3 regions of the Streptomyces sp. NBC_00554 genome follow, and region 2 is predicted to be linked to each of the others. Evidence: riboswitches for the same ligand, from Rfam matches in the RefSeq annotation. Region 2 holds a riboswitch; each other region holds the start of a gene.
The links. Region 2 has a riboswitch for S-adenosylmethionine ahead of thrC (threonine synthase). Riboswitches for the same ligand answer to the same signal wherever they lie in the genome.
Positions count from the first base shown of each region.

Region 1: another riboswitch for S-adenosylmethionine. It lies ahead of OG266_RS03055 (putative leader peptide); the one in region 2 lies ahead of thrC (threonine synthase).
Region 3: another riboswitch for S-adenosylmethionine. It lies ahead of OG266_RS32695 (aminotransferase class V-fold PLP-dependent enzyme); the one in region 2 lies ahead of thrC (threonine synthase).

Region 1 is NZ_CP107799.1:646,336-652,513, reverse strand. It holds gene OG266_RS03065 (glutathione S-transferase C-terminal domain-containing protein) at 1-575, opposite strand, end outside; gene OG266_RS03060 (putative leader peptide) at 716-781, opposite strand; SAM riboswitch class IV at 818-963, opposite strand; SAM riboswitch class IV at 1,180-1,293, shown strand; gene OG266_RS03055 (putative leader peptide) at 1,339-1,455, shown strand; gene OG266_RS03050 (LLM class flavin-dependent oxidoreductase) at 1,533-2,792, shown strand; gene OG266_RS03045 (NtaA/DmoA family FMN-dependent monooxygenase) at 2,811-4,199, shown strand; gene OG266_RS03040 (LLM class flavin-dependent oxidoreductase) at 4,196-5,332, shown strand; gene OG266_RS03035 (LLM class flavin-dependent oxidoreductase) at 5,348-6,178, shown strand, end outside.
Region 2 is NZ_CP107799.1:5,516,437-5,522,614, forward strand. It holds gene OG266_RS24305 (trehalose-6-phosphate synthase) at 74-1,462, opposite strand; gene OG266_RS24310 (glucosyl-3-phosphoglycerate synthase) at 1,539-2,513, opposite strand; SAM riboswitch class I at 2,693-2,840, shown strand; gene thrC (threonine synthase) at 2,858-4,174, shown strand; gene OG266_RS24320 (MoaD/ThiS family protein) at 4,171-4,446, shown strand; gene OG266_RS24325 (cold-shock protein) at 4,907-5,113, shown strand; gene groL (chaperonin GroEL) at 5,505-6,178, shown strand, end outside.
Region 3 is NZ_CP107799.1:7,426,073-7,432,250, forward strand. It holds gene trpD (anthranilate phosphoribosyltransferase) at 1-954, shown strand, start outside; SAM riboswitch class IV at 1,092-1,208, shown strand; gene OG266_RS32695 (aminotransferase class V-fold PLP-dependent enzyme) at 1,396-2,757, shown strand; gene OG266_RS32700 (PQQ-binding-like beta-propeller repeat protein) at 2,828-4,960, shown strand; gene OG266_RS32705 (Lrp/AsnC family transcriptional regulator) at 4,974-5,255, opposite strand; gene OG266_RS32710 (rhomboid family intramembrane serine protease) at 5,252-5,983, opposite strand; gene OG266_RS32715 (hypothetical protein) at 6,138-6,178, shown strand, end outside.

The sequences.
Region 1 (6,178 bases), 4.9 Mb from region 2:
GAGGCGAGTTGACGGTCCAGCAGGTCGAGGGCCGTCGACCGCCTCTCCGGCGGCGCGCCGGGGGTGACATCCCGGTCGAGGAGGTCGCGCAGGGCGTCGATGTCGGCGGCGAGGGCCGACGGGCGAAGCGGGCAGTGGCAGGATCCGGCCCGGTCGGTGAGGAGGTCGGCGAGGTCGCGCAGGATATCGGGCGTGTGATTGCTGACGACGCGTCCGCTCCACCGGTCGCACAGCGCGGGCGCGGTCAGCGGACCGTCGTAGTGGTGCCAGGTTGCCTCGTACGCGCTGCGCAACGAGGAGAACGCGCGGGGAGTGTCGGCGGGGAGCGCCAGGAGCGTGGTGGCGACGGAGTCCTTGAGGCCCAGCAGGTCGAGCGTGATGGAGACGCGCAGCGAGAGGGGACAGTGCGCGGACAGATACAACTCGTAGCGGTGCGGGGCCGGGTAGAAGCCGCCGGCGAGACCGACGCCGATGCGGCTGCGGAAGCGGTGCTGGCGCGTGGCGGGCGTGGCGGTGATCCGGGGGTGCGGGATCGCGTCAAGTGGGCTGGGGGCGCACGTGGTTGGGGTACACACGCGGGACGTTCCGGTGTTTGAGACGTGCGAGGACAGGGTCTCGGACATGACTCTCCCTGGGACGAGGAGGCCACGGTCGCCTTGTGGGCACCGCGGCGGAACGGAGTGACTGCGCTGCGTACCGGTCCGTACCGCTCGGACTAGTAGGCGCTGGAGACCCGCAACAGATCGATGTGCAGGCGCCTCGTCAAACCGCTCTTGGTCATTCCCACCGGTCCCACACTCGGGGCTCGCGAGACGCGAGACCACGCTTGTCCCGCCGCACCGGCGGAACCCGGTCGTCACCCGGGGCACCCCGTCGCGGTGGAAGGGTTGCCTGCCAGCGGGCCGGGGCCGATAACCGTACGGGCAGAGGAAACCTGCCCGAGGGGCGCTGACAATCGTGACCGTCCTCGTCAGTGTCGGTGCGCTCCGTGAGGCCGTCAAGAAGGCCTCCGGCGCAGTCTCACCAGGTGGTCACCGGGCGCGCCTCAGGCCGGCGTCGCGGGGTGGAACAGATTGCGCGGCAGGGTGGTTGACCCTTCCGGGGAGGCACGGCGATGTGAGAACGACCATGATCTCCGGGCATTGCGCACCGCTGTGGCCTCCCGTAACGTCCCCAGCAGGTTATGAGCGTCAGCGTCAAGCCCTGGCTTGCTGACCGGCAACCCTCCTTCGCGGCGGGGTGCTCCAGGTGACGACCAGGCGGTGCCCGTCCCGGGTTCCGCAAGCGCGACGCCGGCGGTCTCCAGTCCGCCGAGCCGAAAGGGCGGAGGTGACGGACGTGCAGACTGTGCCCCGCCTCCGTGTCATGGTTCTCGCCCCGCGCCGCCGCGTGCACCTGTACTCCCGGCCGCACATCGACCTTCAGCGCGTGGCCGGCGCGCTCTGTCGTCCCTGACCTGTCACCTCGCCGCCGCACCCTCCGATCCCGAGGGCCCGGTGATCTCATACGGTCGATCAGGAAGGCACCCAGTCGTGTCGTCGTCATCCTCGCTGCCCTCTCCCACCCCTCCCTCCTCCCCTTCTTCCGCCGCACTGCACCTCGCCGTCGCTCTCGACAGCGCGGGCTGGCACCCGGCCGCCTGGCGCGAACCGGTGGCCCGCCCCGACGAACTGTTCACCGCCTCGTACTGGACCGATCTGGTCAGCGAGGCCGAACGCGGCCTGCTGGACTTCGTGACCATCGAGGACGGGCTCGGCCCCCAGTCCGCGCGCCTAAGCGAACCGGACGGACGCACCGACCAGGTACGCGGCCGACTCGACGCCGTCCTCATCGCCGCCCGCGTCGCGCCGTTGACCAGCCATATAGGACTGGTGCCGACCGTGGTGGCCACACACACGGAGCCGTTCCATATCTCCAAGGCCATCGCCACCCTCGACTATGTGAGCACCGGCCGCGCGGGACTGCGGGTCCAGGCGTCCGCGCGGCGACACGAGGCCGCGCACTTCGGACGCCGTTCGTTCCCGAAGCTCCGTATCGAGGACCTGGAGACCCCGGCCCTGCGGGAGTTGATCGTCGACCTCTTCGACGAGGCCGCCGACTACGTTGAGGCGGTGCGCCGGCTGTGGGACAGCTGGGAGGACGACGCGGAGATCCGGGACGTCGCCACCGGCCGCTTCGTCGACCGCGACAAACTGCACTACATCGACTTCGAGGGCAAGTACTTCAGCGTCAAGGGCCCCTCGATCACGCCCCGTCCGCCGCAGGGTCAGCCCCTGGTCACCGCACTGGCCCATGAGTCCACGACGGGCGCGCCCTTCCGGCTGCTCGGTCGCAGCACCGACATCGGATACGTCACTCCGCACGACGTCGATGAGGCGCGTGCCATCGTCGCCGCGGTCCGCACCGAACAGGAAGCGGCCGGACGCGCCGAGGAGCCGTTGCACCTCTTCGGTGACCTGGTGGTGTTCCTGGACAACGACCCCGCCGCGGCCGTGGCCCGTAAGGAGCGTCTCGATGCCCTCGCGGGCTACCCGTACACCAGCGACGCGAAGGTGTTCACGGGTACCCCTGTGCAACTCGCCGACCTGCTCCAGGAGTTGCAGCAGGCCGGACTGACCGGCTTCCGGCTGCGTCCCGCCGTCGCCGGCCACGACCTCCCGGCGATCACCCGGGGACTGGTACCCGAACTCCAGCGCCGCGACGCCTTCCGGCACTCGTACGAGGCCGACACCCTGCGCGGACTGCTGGGCCTCGCCCGCCCCGCCAACCGCTACGCCGCCGCCCACGCCTGAGCCGGAGGGACCCAACTCATGAGCAAGTCAACGAGCAAGCCGCTCAAGCAGATCCACCTCGCGGCGCACTTCCCCGGCGTCAACAACACCACCGTGTGGAGCGACCCCGAGGCCGGCAGCCACATCGAGTTCAGCTCCTTCGCGCACTTCGCGCGGACCGCCGAACGCGCCAAGTTCGACTTCCTGTTCCTCGCCGAAGGCCTGCGGCTGCGTGAACAGGGCGGCAAGATCTACGACTTGGACGTCGTCGGACGGCCCGACACCTTCACCGTCCTCAGCGCGCTCGCCGCCGTCACCGAACACCTCGGCCTGACCGGCACCATCAACTCCACGTTCAACGAGCCCTACGAGGTGGCCCGCCAGTTCGCGAGCCTCGACCACCTCTCCGGCGGGCGCGCCGCCTGGAACGTCGTCACCTCCTGGGACGCCTTCACCGGCGAGAACTTCCGCCGCGGCGGCTTCCTCCCGCAGGAGGAGCGGTACTCCAGGGCCAAGGAGTTCCTGGCCACCGCCAATGAACTGTTCGACTCCTGGCACGGGGACGAGATCGTCGCCGACCAGGCGAGCGGCACCTTCCTGCGGGACGCGAAGGCCGGGGCCTTCGTGCACAAGGGACAGCACTTCGACATCGAGGGGCAGTTCAACGTGCCGCGCAGTCCGCAGGGCCGCCCGGTCGTCTTCCAGGCCGGAGACTCCGAGGATGGACGCGAGTTCGCCGCCGCCGGCGCGGACGCGATCTTCAGCCGGTACAGCACTCTCAAGGAAGGACAGGCGTTCTACACGGACGTCAAGGGGCGCCTGGCCCGCCACGGCCGCACCCACGACCAGCTGCTGATCCTGCCCGCCGCGACCTTCGTCCTCGGTGACACGGACGCCGAGGCGGAGGAGATCTCCCGCGAGGTGCGGCGCCTGCAGGTGAGCGGCGCCACCGCCATCAAGCACCTCGAGTTCGTGTGGAACCGCGACCTGTCCGCGTACGACCCGGAAGGCCCGCTTCCCGACATCGATCCGGACCTCGGCGAGCACACCATCGCCCGGGGGCGCGCCCAGGTGCGGATGTACCGCGACCCGCTGGCCACCGCCCGCGAGTGGCGGGAGCGCGCGGCCGCCAACAAGTGGTCCATCCGCGATCTCGTCATCGAGACAGGCAACCGCCAGGCGTTCATCGGCTCCCCGGCCACCGTCGCCGAGACCATCAACGACTTCGTCCAGGCGGACGCGAGCGACGGCTTCATCCTCGTCCCGCACATCACGCCGGGCGGCCTCGACGGCTTCGCCGACACCGTAGTCCCGCTGCTCCAGGAGCGCGGTGTCTTCCGCACGGAGTACGAGGGCACCACCCTGCGCGACCACCTCGGCCTGGCCCACCCCGACGCCGAGGCGCCGGCCGAACGAGCCGCGTCATGAAGTTCCTCGCCATCACCCTGATCGTGCACGCGCCGGACCCGGTGACCGGCCTGAAGAAACCGACCAACGAGCGTTTCCGGGAGGTCATCGACAACGCGCTCCTTGCCGAGGAGTTGGGCTTCGACGGCTTCGGTGTGGGGGAGCGGCACGAGCGGCCGTTCATCTCCTCCTCGCCGCCCGTCGTCCTCAGCCACATCGCCGCGCTCACCTCCCGGATCCGGCTGTTCACCGCGGTCACCACGCTCAGCCTCCTCGACCCGGTGCGCGCGTACGAGGACTACGCGACCCTGGACCATCTCTCCGGCGGACGGCTGGAGTTGATCATCGGCAAGGGCAACGGCACCGCCCAGCGGGAGCTGTTCCACGTCACGCCCGAGGACCAGTGGGACCGCAACGCCGAGAGTTACGAGGTGTTCCGGCAGCTCTGGCGGCAGGACAAGGTGACCGCCGCGACCCGCTTCCGCCCCGAGCTCAGCGAGGCGGAGGTGTGGCCCCGGCCGTTCCAGCAGCCGATCCGGGTCTGGCACGGCAGCGCGACCAGCAAGGAGTCGGTGGATCTCGCCGCTCGCTACGGCGACCCGCTGTTCTCGGCGAACGTCACCAACCCCATCGAGCCGTATGCCGAGTTGATCCGCTACTACCGTGAGCGCTGGGAGTTCCACGGCCACGATCCGGCGAGGATCGCGGTCGGCGCCGGGACGGCGGGCTACTACGCGGCCCGTACGTCGCAGGAGGCGATCGCCGCCTACCGGCCGGTCTTCGAGGGGCAGTTGGCATTCCAGAAGAGGCTGGGCCTGGAGCCCGTGTTCCCGACCCTGGAGGACTTCGTGGAGCGCAGCTCGGCGCTCATCGGCAGCCCGCAGCAGGTGATCGAGAAGGTGCACCGCTACCACGAGCAGTTCGGGCACACCGTGCTGCACCTGCACGCGGACGCGAGCGGGCTGACCGGTGCCCAGCATCGCGCCTCACTCGAACTCTTCCAGTCCGACATCGCGCCCGTGCTGCGGCGGGAGATTGCGGACCCGCCGTTCGCGTGGGGGCCGGTGTTCGCCGAGCCGTCGGCGGCGACGTCCGGTCCGCCGGTCACGGATGCACCAGAGCGCGCGTCCGTCCCTGAGCCCGTCGACCGCTGAGGAGGACCGATTCCCATGTCCGACATCCCCCTCGGCGTACTCGACCTCGTCCCGATCCCGTCCGGCTCCACCGCCGCCGACGCGCTGCGAAACTCCATCGACCTGGCCCGGCGGACCGAGCAATTCGGGTACGCCCGCTACTGGTTCGCCGAGCACCATCTCAACCCGGGCGTGGCCGGCACCTCACCGGCGGTCGTCCTCGCCCTGACCGCCTCCGCGACCTCGACGATCCGGCTCGGCTCCGGGGCCGTACAGCTCGGTCACCGCACCGCGCTCTCCACGGTCGAGGAGTTCGGGCTGATCGACGCGCTGTACCCCGGGCGCCTCGATCTGGGGCTCGGTCGCTCCGGCGGGCGCCCGCCCGGTGGGCCCGCCACGCCGCTGCCGACCGCCACCCCGGTCGTCGACGGCCTTGCCCCGAACGGGCTGCGGATCCCACCGCGGTTCTCCTTCGAGTACCTGCTCGGCTCACCCCGCATCGCGCTCCAGCGCAAGCTGCTCCAGCAGCCGAACGCCGAGTCGCAGGACTACGGCGAGCAGATCGACGACGTCCTCGCGCTGCTGGCGGGCACCTACCGCTCCGCGGACGGCATCGAGGCGCATGCCGTCCCCGGCGAGGGCGCCGACGTACAGGTGTGGATCCTGGGCAGCAGTGGGGGACTGAGCGCCGACGTCGCGGGCCGGAACGGCCTGCGGTTCGCGGCGAACTACCACGTCAGCCCGGCGACGGTACTGGAGGCGGCGGAAGGTTACCGTGCCGCGTTCCAGCCCTCCGACGTACTCGACAAGCCCTATGTCAGCGTCTCCGCCGATGTCGTTGTCGCCGAGGACGACGACACCGCCCGC
Region 2 (6,178 bases):
AACAGCGCCCCTTTCAGGGGCGCGGGGAACTGCGCGACCAGCCACAACGCACCCGCAGCGGAAGAGCAACCCCTCACCCCTCCAACTCCCGCAACTGCTCAAGAAACCACTGCGCCGGAGGCAGAGCGGTAGCCGCGGCCGCGAGCCGTTTGGTTCGCTCAGCGCGCTCCCCCGCTCCCATCACCAACGCCTCGTGCAACGCCCCCGCCGTACCCACCACGTCATACGGGTTCACCACGATCGCGTCCTCGCCCAGCTCCTCGTACGCCCCCGCCTCCCGGGACAGAACCAGCGCGCACCCCTCGTCGGAGACGACCGGCACCTCCTTGGCGACAAGGTTCATGCCGTCCCGGATGGGGTTCACCAGCGCCACGTCGGCGAGACGATAGGCGGCGAGGGAGCGGGCGAAGTCGTCGTCGACGTGGAGGAGGACCGGGGTCCAACCGGGCGTGCCGTAGGCGGAGTTGATCTCGTCGGCGACCCGCTGCACCTCGGCCGTGTAGTCGCGGTAGACGGCGAGGTCCTGCCGGGAGGGGTAGGCGAACGCGACGTGCACGACCCGCTCGCGCCAGGACGGCTGGTCCTCCAGGAGCTGCCGGTACGCCAGCATGCCGCGCACGATGTTCTTCGACAGCTCGGTCCGATCGACCCGCACGATCGCCTTCCGGCCCTCGCCGATCTGCTCACGCAGTGTGGCCATGCGCTCGGCGACATCCGGCTCGTGCGAGCGCCTCCGCAGGAAGTCCGCGTCCGCCCCGAGGCCGTGCACCCCGACCCGGGTGTCACCGAGACCGCCGACCAGCTCCTGCGCACACGCGGTGAACGCGGACGCCCAGCGGTGGGTGAGGAAGCCCAGCCGGTCCGCGCCGAGCATGCCGCGCAGCACCTGTTCGGCGATGTCGTCGGGGAGCAGGCGGAAGTAGTCGACCGGCGCCCACGGGGTGTGCGAGAAGTGGCCGATGCGGAGATCCGGGCGCAGCTCCCGCAGCATGCCGGGGACCAGGGTCAGGTGGTAGTCCTGTACGACCACCACGGCGCCCTCGGCCGCCTCGTCGGCCAGCGCCCGCGCAAAGGACCGGTTGTACGCCTCGTACGACGCCCACTGGCGCCGGAACTCCTTGTCGAAGACCGGCTCCAGCGGCGTCTGGTACAGCATGTGGTGGACGAACCACAGCACGGAGTTCGCGATGCCGTTGTAGGCGTCCGCGTGCACCTCGGCGTCGATGTCCAGCATCCGCACGCCGTCCTCGCCGACCCCGCGCCGTACCGCTTCGCGGTCACCGTCGCCGAGCGCGGAGCACACCCACAGGGCGCCCCTGTCCGGGCCGATCGCCGACAGGCCCGAGACGAGGCCGCCGCCGCCGCGCTTGGGGTGCAGCGAGTTGTCCTCGCGCAGCTCGTAGGAGATCGGGCCGCGGTTGGACGCGACGAGGATCCGATGATTGCCGTACGGAGAAGCCATACGCCTCAACCTAGCCCGGCCCGGAAACGCTCAAACGTACGGACGGGGTGCGGCGGAGGCGTATACAGCCGTCCGATTACGCCGCTTTGCGTGATTGGTACTCCGAGATTTCCGCCATCGGAGGCCGTTCCTCCGTGTCCACGGAGTACGTCCGCGGCTCGAAGCCGTCCTCGCCCCGTTCGAACTGGGTGATGGCCGGACGGATGAGGTGCCCGCGGGCCAGCCTCAGCTGGGCCGTGCGGTAGATCGCCGCGGACATCCGGCCCAGCGCCTGACCGTCCTGGTGCCGGTGCTTGCGGACGCCGACGTCGACCTGGGCGAGTGCGTCCAGGCCCACGAGGTGCAGGGCGTCGACGAGCATGCCGAGCTCCACGCCGTATCCGACCGGGAACGGGAGCTGTTCGAGGAGGGAGCGGCGGGCCGCGTATTCGCCGCCGAGCGGCTGGACGAATCCGGCCAGCTGCGGCCAGTGCATGTTCAGCAGCGGGCGGGCCATCAGCTCGGTCACACGGCCGCCCTGGCCGGCCGCGGTTCTGCCGGAGGTGGGCTCGCCCGGCAGGTTCAGCGGGCGGTCGTACATCGCCTTGACGAGGTCCACGCCGGGCTCGGTGAGCAGCGGCCCCACGATCCCGGAGACGAAGTCCGAGGAGAACTCCTTGAGGTCCGCGTCGATGAAGCAGACGATGTCACCGCTCGTCACGAGGAGTGACCGCCACAGGACCTCGCCCTTGCCGGGCACGGCCGGGATGCGGGGGAGTATTTCGTCCCGGTGAACAACCCGGGCGCCCGCGGCGGTGGCGACCTCGGAGGTGCGGTCCGTCGAACCCGAGTCGATGACGACGATCTCGTCGACAAGGGGGACTTTCGCCGTCATCAGGTCGCGGCGGATGATGGAGACGATCTCACCGACCGTCGCCTCCTCGTTGAGCGCGGGCAGGACCACGCTCACCGTGGAGTTGGTGGATCGCTTCGCGGCTATCAGCTTCTTGAGCGGGCGGTCACTCACGGACCAGGAGCGCGTGCTCAGCCAGCGCTCGACGTCTTCCAGCACGTGCGGCTCTCCCTTGCGTTCATTGGGATGCGTGTGCCCGTCGCCGCGCCAGCGGTTGGTGTGTCGCTGTCATCTCGCGGTTCGGACGGCTCTCTCCACCATCCAGGCCTTCGGTTACAGTCTTGAACAACGCTGATGACCATCGCATGTCGGGGGTCGTTGCGCGTACAACTGAATACCGCTCATCCAGAGGGGCAGAGGGATACGGCCCGTTGAAGCCCCGGCAACCCTCCAGCTGGTTCTTGTCACGTCGACGTGGTGAGGCTCCCGGCTCGGGAAGGTGCCAAATCCGTCTCACGGCGAAGTGCGTCGTGAGGAAGATGAGGAGAAAGGGCCTCCCCTCCATGGCTGCGCAGACAGTTGCAAGCACCACGAACACCGTGACCTCCCCGGATTCCGCGAACTCCGTCGATCTGGGCCCCGCCGCCGCGCTTTCCTGCCGCGAGTGCGGACACCGTGTGCCGCTCGGCCCGGTCTTCGCCTGCGAGGAGTGTTTCGGCCCGCTGGAGATCGCGTACGACTTCTCGGCCTACGAGACCGAGGACCTCCGCAAGCGCATCGAAGCGGGCCCCGCGAACATCTGGCGCTACGCGCCGCTCCTGCCGGTCCCGGCGGACGTCGCCGAGAAGCCGAACATCAACCCCGGCTGGACCAAGCTCGTCCAGGCCGACAACCTCGCCCGCGAACTGGGCGTCACCCCCGGCAAGCTCTTCGTCAAGGACGACTCGGGCAACCCGACGCACTCCTTCAAGGACCGCGTCGTCGCCCAGGCCATCGAGGCCGCGCGCGCGTTCAACTTCACCACCCTCTCCTGCTCCTCCACCGGCAACCTCGCCGGCGCCGTCGGCGCCGCCGCGGCCCGGGCCGGCTTCCGCTCCTGCGTGTTCATCCCGCACGACCTGGAGCAGGGCAAGATCGTCATGGCCGCGGTGTACGGCGGCGAGCTCGTCGGCATCGAGGGCAACTACGACGACGTGAACCGTTTCTGCTCCGAGCTGATCGGCGACCCGGCCGGCGAGGGCTGGGGCTTCGTCAACGTCAACCTGCGGCCGTACTACGCGGAGGGCTCCAAGACCCTCGCGTACGAGATCTGCGAGCAGCTCGGCTGGCAGCTCCCCGACCAGCTGGTGATCCCGATCGCCTCCGGCTCCCAGCTCACGAAGATCGACAAGGGCCTGCAGGAGCTGATCAAGCTCGGGCTCGTCGAGGACAAGCCGTACAAGATCTTCGGCGCCCAGGCCGAGGGCTGCTCGCCGGTGTCCGTGGCCTACAAGGCCGGGCACGACGTCGTACGGCCCCAGAAGCCGAACACCATCGCCAAGTCGCTCGCCATCGGCAACCCGGCGGACGGGCCGTACGTGCTCGACATCGCGCGGCGCACCGGCGGCGCCGTGGAGGACGTCAACGACGAGCAGGTCGTCGAGGCGATCAAGCTCCTCGCTCAGACGGAGGGCATCTTCGCCGAGACGGCGGGTGGCGTGACGGTGGGTGTGGCGAAGAAGCTGATCGAGAACGGTCTGCTCGACCCGACCCTCACCACGGTCGTCCTCAACACCGGCGACGGCCTCAAGACCCTGGACGCGGTGGCCTCGGACACCGGGCTCACCGCTACCATCCGCCCGAACCTGGACTCCTTCCGAGAGGCTGGCCTCGCGTCATGAGCGTCAATGTCCGCATCCCCACCATCCTGCGCACCTACACCGGCGGCAAGGCCGAGGTGACGGCCGAGGGTGGCACCCTCGGCGAGGTCATCTCCGACCTTGAGAAGAACCACACCGGTATCGCCGCCCGCGTCCTGGACGACCAGGGCAAGCTGCGCCGCTTCGTCAACGTGTACGTGAACGACGACGACGTCCGCTTCGAGCAGGGCCTGGAGACGGCGACGCCGGACGGCGCCGGCGTCTCGATCATTCCGGCCGTCGCCGGAGGCTGACCATTACGCACAGCGATTGCAGTTACCTTGGGTAATCGCAATCACCGAGAGTTCACCTGATTGCCCCCTCCGTGAGAGAAGCGGAGGGGGCAATTCTGTATGGTTGAGCGCGGTACAGTTGGGGAACGTGCTTCGCTTTCCATGTTGGTTTCATGCCGGGCGCATATGAGTTCTTGCCCGAAGTCCGACAAGAAGTAGCCAAAGTGCCCTGCACTTTTGAGCCGTTTATGGCATTTATGGGGCCCGACTTGCCCTGAATCTTTGCGAATTCTCCGCATATTCCCGATCGGTCACGCCCAGAATTCTCGTCCGATTGACCTGTTGCAGAGGGCAGTTGGACAGATACATTCAGCCGCGGTCGACGCGTTCCGGCGCACACCCCCAATCGTTGGGGGGTGAGGTCTGACCCGGGCCCGCGAAGTGCGGTCCTGTGCAAGGGCCAGTAATAGGGGAGTTAGGCATGGCTCAGGGCACCGTCAAGTGGTTCAACGCGGAGAAGGGGTACGGCTTCATCGCGGTCGACGGTGGTGCGGATGTATTCGTCCACTACAGCGCGATTCAGATGGACGGCTACCGCACCCTTGAAGAGGGCCAGCGGGTCGAGTTCGAGATCTCGCAGGGCCAGAAGGGGCCGCAGGCGGACATGGTCCGGCTGGCGACCAGCTGAAGCACGCGCCGACTGACTGTTCTGTTCGACGTGACGAAGGGCTCGTATCCCCGGCAGGGGGTGCGAGCCCTTCGGTCTGTCCGGCGGTCTGTCCCCTCTTCACGTGTACGTGCGTACGGGACCCCGTGTCTTCCCGTGTACGTGCTTACGGGCCCGCGCGCCTGTGCACGCCCCCCGTTTCACCTGGGGATCTTCCGGAGCCGCTTGCACTCGGTAGGGGCGAGTGCTAATCATTGGCGTTAGCACTCTGCAGGTGAGAGTGACAACGAGGACCGGGTCAGTGAGGCCCGCAGGCCAAGTGGGGCAAGGAACCACGAGGCAGGCAGGCCGTCCGTCGCGGGCGCGGGCGCGGTCCGGAGCAATCCACCCCAGTCCGGGAGGACCACTTCACATGGCCAAGATCATCGCGTTCGACGAGGAGGCACGGCGCGGTCTCGAGCGCGGGATGAACCAGCTCGCCGACGCCGTCAAGGTCACCCTTGGCCCCAAGGGCCGCAACGTCGTCCTCGAGAAGAAGTGGGGCGCCCCCACGATCACCAACGATGGTGTTTCCATCGCCAAGGAGATCGAGCTCGAGGACCCTTACGAGAAGATCGGCGCTGAGCTGGTCAAGGAAGTCGCCAAGAAGACGGACGACGTCGCCGGTGACGGTACGACCACCGCGACCGTTCTGGCGCAGGCGCTGGTCCGCGAGGGCCTTCGCAACGTAGCCGCGGGTGCCAACCCGATGGCCCTCAAGCGTGGTATCGAGAAGGCCGTCGAGGCCGTCTCCGGTGCCCTGCTCGAGCAGGCCAAGGATGTCGAGACCAAGGAGCAGATCGCTTCCACGGCCTCCATCTCCGCCGCCGACACCCAGATCGGCGAGCTCATCGCCGAGGCGATGGACAAGGTCGGCAAGGAAGGCGTCATCACCGTCGAGGAGTCCCAGACCTTCGGTCTGGAGCTCGAGCTCACCGAGGGTATGCGCTTCGACAAGGGCTACATCTCGGCGTACTTCGCCACCGACATGGAGCGTATGGAGGCCGTCCTCGACGACCCCTACATCCTGATCGCCAACTCGAAGAT
Region 3 (6,178 bases), 1.9 Mb from region 2:
GCGATGAACCTGATGATGCGCGGTGAGGCGACCGACGCGCAGATCGCCGGGTTCGCGGTGGCTCTGCGGGCCAAGGGAGAGACCGTCGCGGAGATCACCGGGCTCGTACGGATGATGTACGAGCACGCCAATGTGATCGAGGTGCCGGGGGACACCGTCGACATCGTCGGCACGGGCGGTGACGGGGCGAAGACCGTCAACATCTCCACCATGTCGGCGATCGTCATCGCCGGTACGGGCGCGAAGGTCGTCAAGCACGGCAACCGGGCGGCCTCCTCGGCCTCCGGCGCGTCCGACGTGCTCGAGAAGCTCGGGGTCAACCTGGAGCTGACGACGAAGCGGGTGGCCGAGGTGGCCGAGGAGGCCGGGATCACCTTCTGCTTCGCGGTGAAGTTCCACCCGGCGCTGCGTCATGTGGGCGCCGCGCGCGGGCAGTTGGGAATCCGTACGGTCTTCAACGCACTCGGTCCGCTGACGAACCCGGCACGGGTGAAGGCGCAGGCGGTCGGGGTCGCGGACCCCCGCATGGCGCCGATCGTGGCGGGCGTCTTCGCGGAGCGCGGCAACTCCTCGCTGGTCTTCCGCGGCGACGACGGGCTCGACGAGCTGACCATCACGTCCACGTCCCGGGTGTGGGTCGTACGGGACGGAAAGGTCACCGAGGAGACCTTCGACCCGAGGGACGTCGGCATCGACCTGGTCCCGATCGAGGCGCTGCGTGGCGCGGACTCCACATACAACGCGGACGTGGCGCGCCGGCTGCTCGACGGTGAGACGGGCCCGGTGCGGGACGCCGTACTGCTGAACTCGGCGGCGGCGCTGGTGGCCCTGTCGCCGGGCGCCGGACCGCTCGCGGACCAGATCCGCGCCGGGATGGCGAAGGCGGCGGAGGCCATCGACTCGGGGGCGGCGAAGCGGACGCTGGAGCGGTGGGTGGCGGCCACCAACGCGTAGGCGGCGGCCGGGACGGGTCCAGCGGGTCCGTCGTGGCGTTTCGAGTGGGGCCGGGGCAGGACGCCCGGCCCCTTTCGCGTTCCGGGATCCGGACACGGGTTGCGGTGCCCCGATTGGGTCGCGTAGGTTTTTCGGCAGGTCATGAGTGACAGTCATGAGGCCCCGGCCGACTGTCCAGCAACCCTCCGTCCGTGGCGGGGTGCTCCGGGTGAAGACCAGGCCGTAGGCAGCGAGGTCTACGGCAAGCGCGGACCCCTCGCCCTCGATTGAGGGATGGAGCCCAGGGGTCCTGGTCATTCGAGGGAGCCTTCTGTGAGCAAGCGAATGCGATAGGGCGCAGAGCCCCTCTCCGCATACCCCTTTCACCTTTTCCCGCGCTGAGCCGTACGTCCCCGTACCCGCTCGCGCGGTGATTCCCCCTGCCTCTCACAGGAGCTCGCCATGTCTGTCTCCACCGCTGCCGCCGACCAGACCATTTGTGCCCAGCTGCCCGTTCTGGGCCGGGATGTCACCGTCCCGCTCGTCACCGGTGGCGAGGTCACGTACGCCGCTCTCGACTACGCCGCCAGCGCCCCGGCCCTCCAGCGCGTGTGGGACGACGTGGCCGCGTACGCCCCGTACTACGGCAGCGTGCACCGCGGGGCGGGGTACCTGTCCCAGCTCTCCACCGACCTCTTCGAGAACTCCCGCACCACCGTCGCCGAGTTCCTGGACTGCCGTGCGGACGACCAGGTCGTCTTCACCCGGTCGACCACTGACTCGCTCAACCTGCTCGCCGGGGCTCTTCCGGCCGACTGCCAGGTCTTCGTCTTCGAGACCGAGCACCACGCCTCGCTGCTGCCCTGGCGGGACGCGCGGGTGACCTACCTGAACGCCCCGCGTACGCCTCAGGAGGCCGTCGCGACCCTGGAGGGCGCCCTCGCCGGCCGTGACCCCCACGGTCCGGCCCTGGTCTGCGTCACGGGCGCCTCGAACGTCACCGGTGAACTGTGGCCGGTGCGTGAACTGGCCGCCGCCGCCCACGCGCACGGCGCGCGCATCGTCCTCGACGCCGCGCAGCTCGCCCCGCACCACCCGGTGTCGGTGCGCGACCTCGACGTCGACTGGGTCGCCTTCTCCGGGCACAAGCTGTACGCCCCCTTCGGCTCCGGTGTCCTCGCGGGCCGCTCCGACTGGCTGCGCGAGGCCGAGCCGTACCTCGCGGGCGGCGGCGCCAGCCGCAAGGTGTCCCGGCGTACGGACGGCGGCGTGGACGTGGAGTGGCACGAGAGCGCCGCCCGGCACGAGGCGGGCTCGCCGAACGTGATCGGCGTGTACTCGATCGCGTCCGCCTGCAAGGCGCTCACCGAGGCCGGTTTCGACACGCTCGTCGCCCGTGAGCAGCAGCTCATCGAGACCGTCCGCGCGGGTCTCGCCGAAGTGCCCGAGGTGCGGGTCCTCTCGCTCTTCGGCGACGACGCCCCGCGCGTCGGCGTCATCTCCTTCGTCGTCGAGGGCTGGAACAGCTCGCACTTCGCGGCCGCGCTGTCCGCCGAGTACGGCATCGGGGTGCGCGACGGCCTGTTCTGCGCCCACCCGCTGGTGCGCACCCTCCTCGGCAGCGACCCTCAGACCCAGGGCGAGTGCGGCGCCCCCGAGGCCGCGCCCGGCGAGAAGTCCCTCAACGCCATCCGCGTCAGCTTCGGCGCGGGCACCCCGGACGAGCACGTCGAGCGTTTCGTCCGCGCGGTCAAGGAGCTCGTCCGCGATGGCGCCAAGTGGAACTACCGTACGGAGGACGGGCGTTGCGTCCCGGCCGTGTAATCGCCTGACAGGAGCACGGCGTATACGCTCCCCCTCGGCGGCCGTACGGCAAACAGGGGAGTTGCGGGGAGTGCAGGCGCTGCGGGAGACGGATCCACGGCGGATCGGTCCGTACGAGGTGCTCGGGAGGCTTGGCTCGGGCGGCATGGGCGAGGTCTATCTCGCCGAGTCGCGGGCCGGGCTCCGGCTGGCCGTGAAAGTGGTGCGGGCCGAGCACGCGGAGGACCGCACCTTCCGCGCCCGGTTCCGCCAGGAGGTACGGGCCGCGCAGACCGTCGGCGGGACCGGGACGTACACCGCACGGGTGGTCGACGCCGACCCCGAGGGTGAACGGCCTTGGATGGCAACGGAGTTCGTCGACGGGCCGAACCTGCGCGACGCGGTCCTCGACGGCGGGCCGCTGCCCGAGGACGCGGTACTCACCTTCGCGGCCGCACTGGGCGAGGCCCTCGCCGCGATCCACGCCAAGGGCATGGTGCACCGCGACCTCAAGCCGTCCAACATCCTCCTTGCACCGGACGGTCCGCGGGTCATCGACTTCGGGATCGTACGGGCGCTTGAGGCGACGGCGATGACCCGCACCGGCACCATGGTCGGCTCGGTCGGATACGTCTCGCCCGAACAGATCCGCAACGGCTCCGAGGTGGGACCGCCGAGTGACGTCTTCGCGCTGGGCGCCGTACTGGCGTACGCGTCGAGCGGCCGCGAGCCCTTCGGGGAGGGTCAGGACTCGGTGATCCTGCTGCGCATCATGACGCGGGACTTCGATCTCTCGGGGGTCCCGGCGCGCTTGCTTCCGCTGGTCGAGGCCTGTCTGCGGGAGGAGCCCGGGGAGCGGCCCACCCCGGAGGAAGTGGTCACGGCCGCCGGGCACACGGCGGCCTCCCTGCGGGCAGGGCTGCGGCCGGGGTGGCTCGCCCCCGCACCGGCGACGGCCGCGGGGGACGAACGGTGGCTTCCGGAGCGCGAGTCGGGCGAGGGAGAGAGCCGCGTCGAGTACGTCGCTCCGGTGACGGTCACGGGAGCTTCGGCGCCGACTGTCGCATCGGCACCCGAACGGCCTTCGCGGAGGCGGCTGTTGACGGCTTTCGGGGGTGGGGCGGTGGTCGCGGCCACCGGGGGAGCCGGCTGGTGGCTGTGGCTGCGCAGGCCCGGGCAGGAGAGCGGAACGCAAGGACCGGAGTCCCCCGAGACCGCGTCCGCGGCGGGCGTGCAGAATCCCGCCGCCCTCGCCTGGCAGTACGACGCCGCGGGGCTCGGCGGCATGTACGGACCCTGCGTCGCCGTGTCGCCGGACGGCGAGGTCGTCTACTTCGGGGACGCGAACGGGAAGCTGCAGGCGCTGTCCCGTGCGGGCGGGCGGCGCTGGGCGCTCAAGCTCGGCGAGGAGGTGTCGACGCCCGTCGTCACCCCGGACGGGATCTTCTGCGTCGTCTGGGACCAGGAGCGGGTGCGGCGCCGGCTGTGCGCGGTGGACGCGACGGGGAAGCTCATGTGGACCAGCACCCTCGGCGAGAACGGCTACGCCCCGCCCGTTCTCGCGGGTGCGGATGTGGTGGTGGCCACCGGCGACACCGACGTGGGAGGCCTGCGCTGCTACGCCGCCGACGGTGCCGTGCTGTGGAGCGCCACCACGCCCGCCGGTCCGACCGGCATCCCTCTGGTGGCGGGCGAAGTGATCTACACAGGAACCTTCGGCGACCGCCTGGTGGCCCTGAACGCCACCGACGGCACCCGGATCTGGTCGGTCGCCGCGGGCACCGACATCGGCCGGCCCGCGCTGGTCGGCGAGGTCCTCCTGGCCGAGTCCGGCGGCGAGACGAACCGGCACGCCTTCAGCCTGGACGGCAAGAAGCTGTGGGAGCGGTCGACGGACGGCAACGGGCTGCTGGTCACCGGGAACAAGTCGCTTGCGATCACCACCGGGCAGGGCACCGTCGACGCGATCAGGGCGGCCGACGGCTCCACCGCGTGGACGTACGAGATCGGCGGCGACTGGCTGCCGGGACCGGCGGTGGCCGCAGACCGAATCTATGTGCGAAGCGGGCTCGTCCTGTGCGCCCTGGGCCTGGACGGCAAGCCGCTGTGGAGCGAGGCGCTCGGCAAGTCGACCGGGGAGGACCAGCACAGCCCGGTACTGAGCGACAGGCGCCTCTACGTTCCCTCCGGGGGCGGAATCGCCGCCGTGGACGTCAGCGCCTGACCGGGACCGGCTCTCAGCCGTCCAGGCCGATCGCGAACGCCGCCTCCAGGTCGTGCTGGGAGTACGTACGGAACGCGACGTGGGTGTCCGTGCCCTCGACGCCCGGGATCTTGCTGATCTTGCCGGGGATGACGTCCGCCAGGTCGTCGTGGGCCTTCACGCGGACCATGGCGATCAGGTCGTACGTACCGGTGACCGAGAAGACCTCGCTGACGCTGTCGAGGGCGGCGATCGATTCCGCGATCTCGGGGATCCGGTCCACGCTGGTCTTGATGAGCACGATCGCGGTGATCACGGCTGGTTTTCTCCCTCGGGGGCCGCGGCTGGGGTCTTCACTCTAGCCGTACGGCCGAAGCGCACCCACGCGTAGACGAAGCCCAGCGAGAAGCCCACCAGGTGGGCCAGATAGGCGACCCCGGGACCGGCGGAGACGCGGCCCGCCGCCAGCCATTGCAGGGTCACCCAGAAGGGCAGCACCACCCAGGCCGGGAAGCGCAGCGGCAGGAAGAAGAGGAACGGGAAGAGACTGGTCACCCGGGCCTTGGGGAACAGGTACAGGAACGCGCCGAGCACCGCGGAGATCGCCCCGGAGGCGCCGACCAGGGTCTGCTGGGACTCGGCGTTGGCGGCCGCGTAGCCCAGCAGGGCGAGATAACCGCAGCCCAGATAGAAGAGGGCGAACTCGACGTGCCCCATGCGTTCCTCGGTCATCGCCCCGAAGACGTAGAAGAAGAGCATGTTGCCGAGGAGGTGGAGCCAGCCGCCGTGGATGAACAGGGCCGTGGCCGGAGTGAGCGCCGCACGCGCGTCCCCGGTGAACAGTTCGGAGGGCACCACCCCCCAGCGGCGGAAGTAGGCCCGCTGGGCGGCCAGCAGCTCGTCCCCGGTGCCGTACACCGGATTGAGTCCCGAGGCCGGGCCGATCACGAAGATCAGGCAGCACAGGACGATCAGCCCGTACGTCACCGGCGCCGACCGACCCCGCACCGTCCTGCCGACCGTCGTACTCCAGTTGCCGATCATGGTGCAGAGCATGGCGTAACCGGACGGATGAGCACAGACCGCCTCGCCGCAGTGGACGGCCGAGCGTCGAGTACCCGCCAGGCCTTAGGGTTACGAGCCATACGCACCAGGGAGACTGGCGCGGTACGGATACCAGAAGGAAAGCGACACCTACATGACGGTTCCCCTCCCGACTGCCGAGACCCGGTGGCGCTG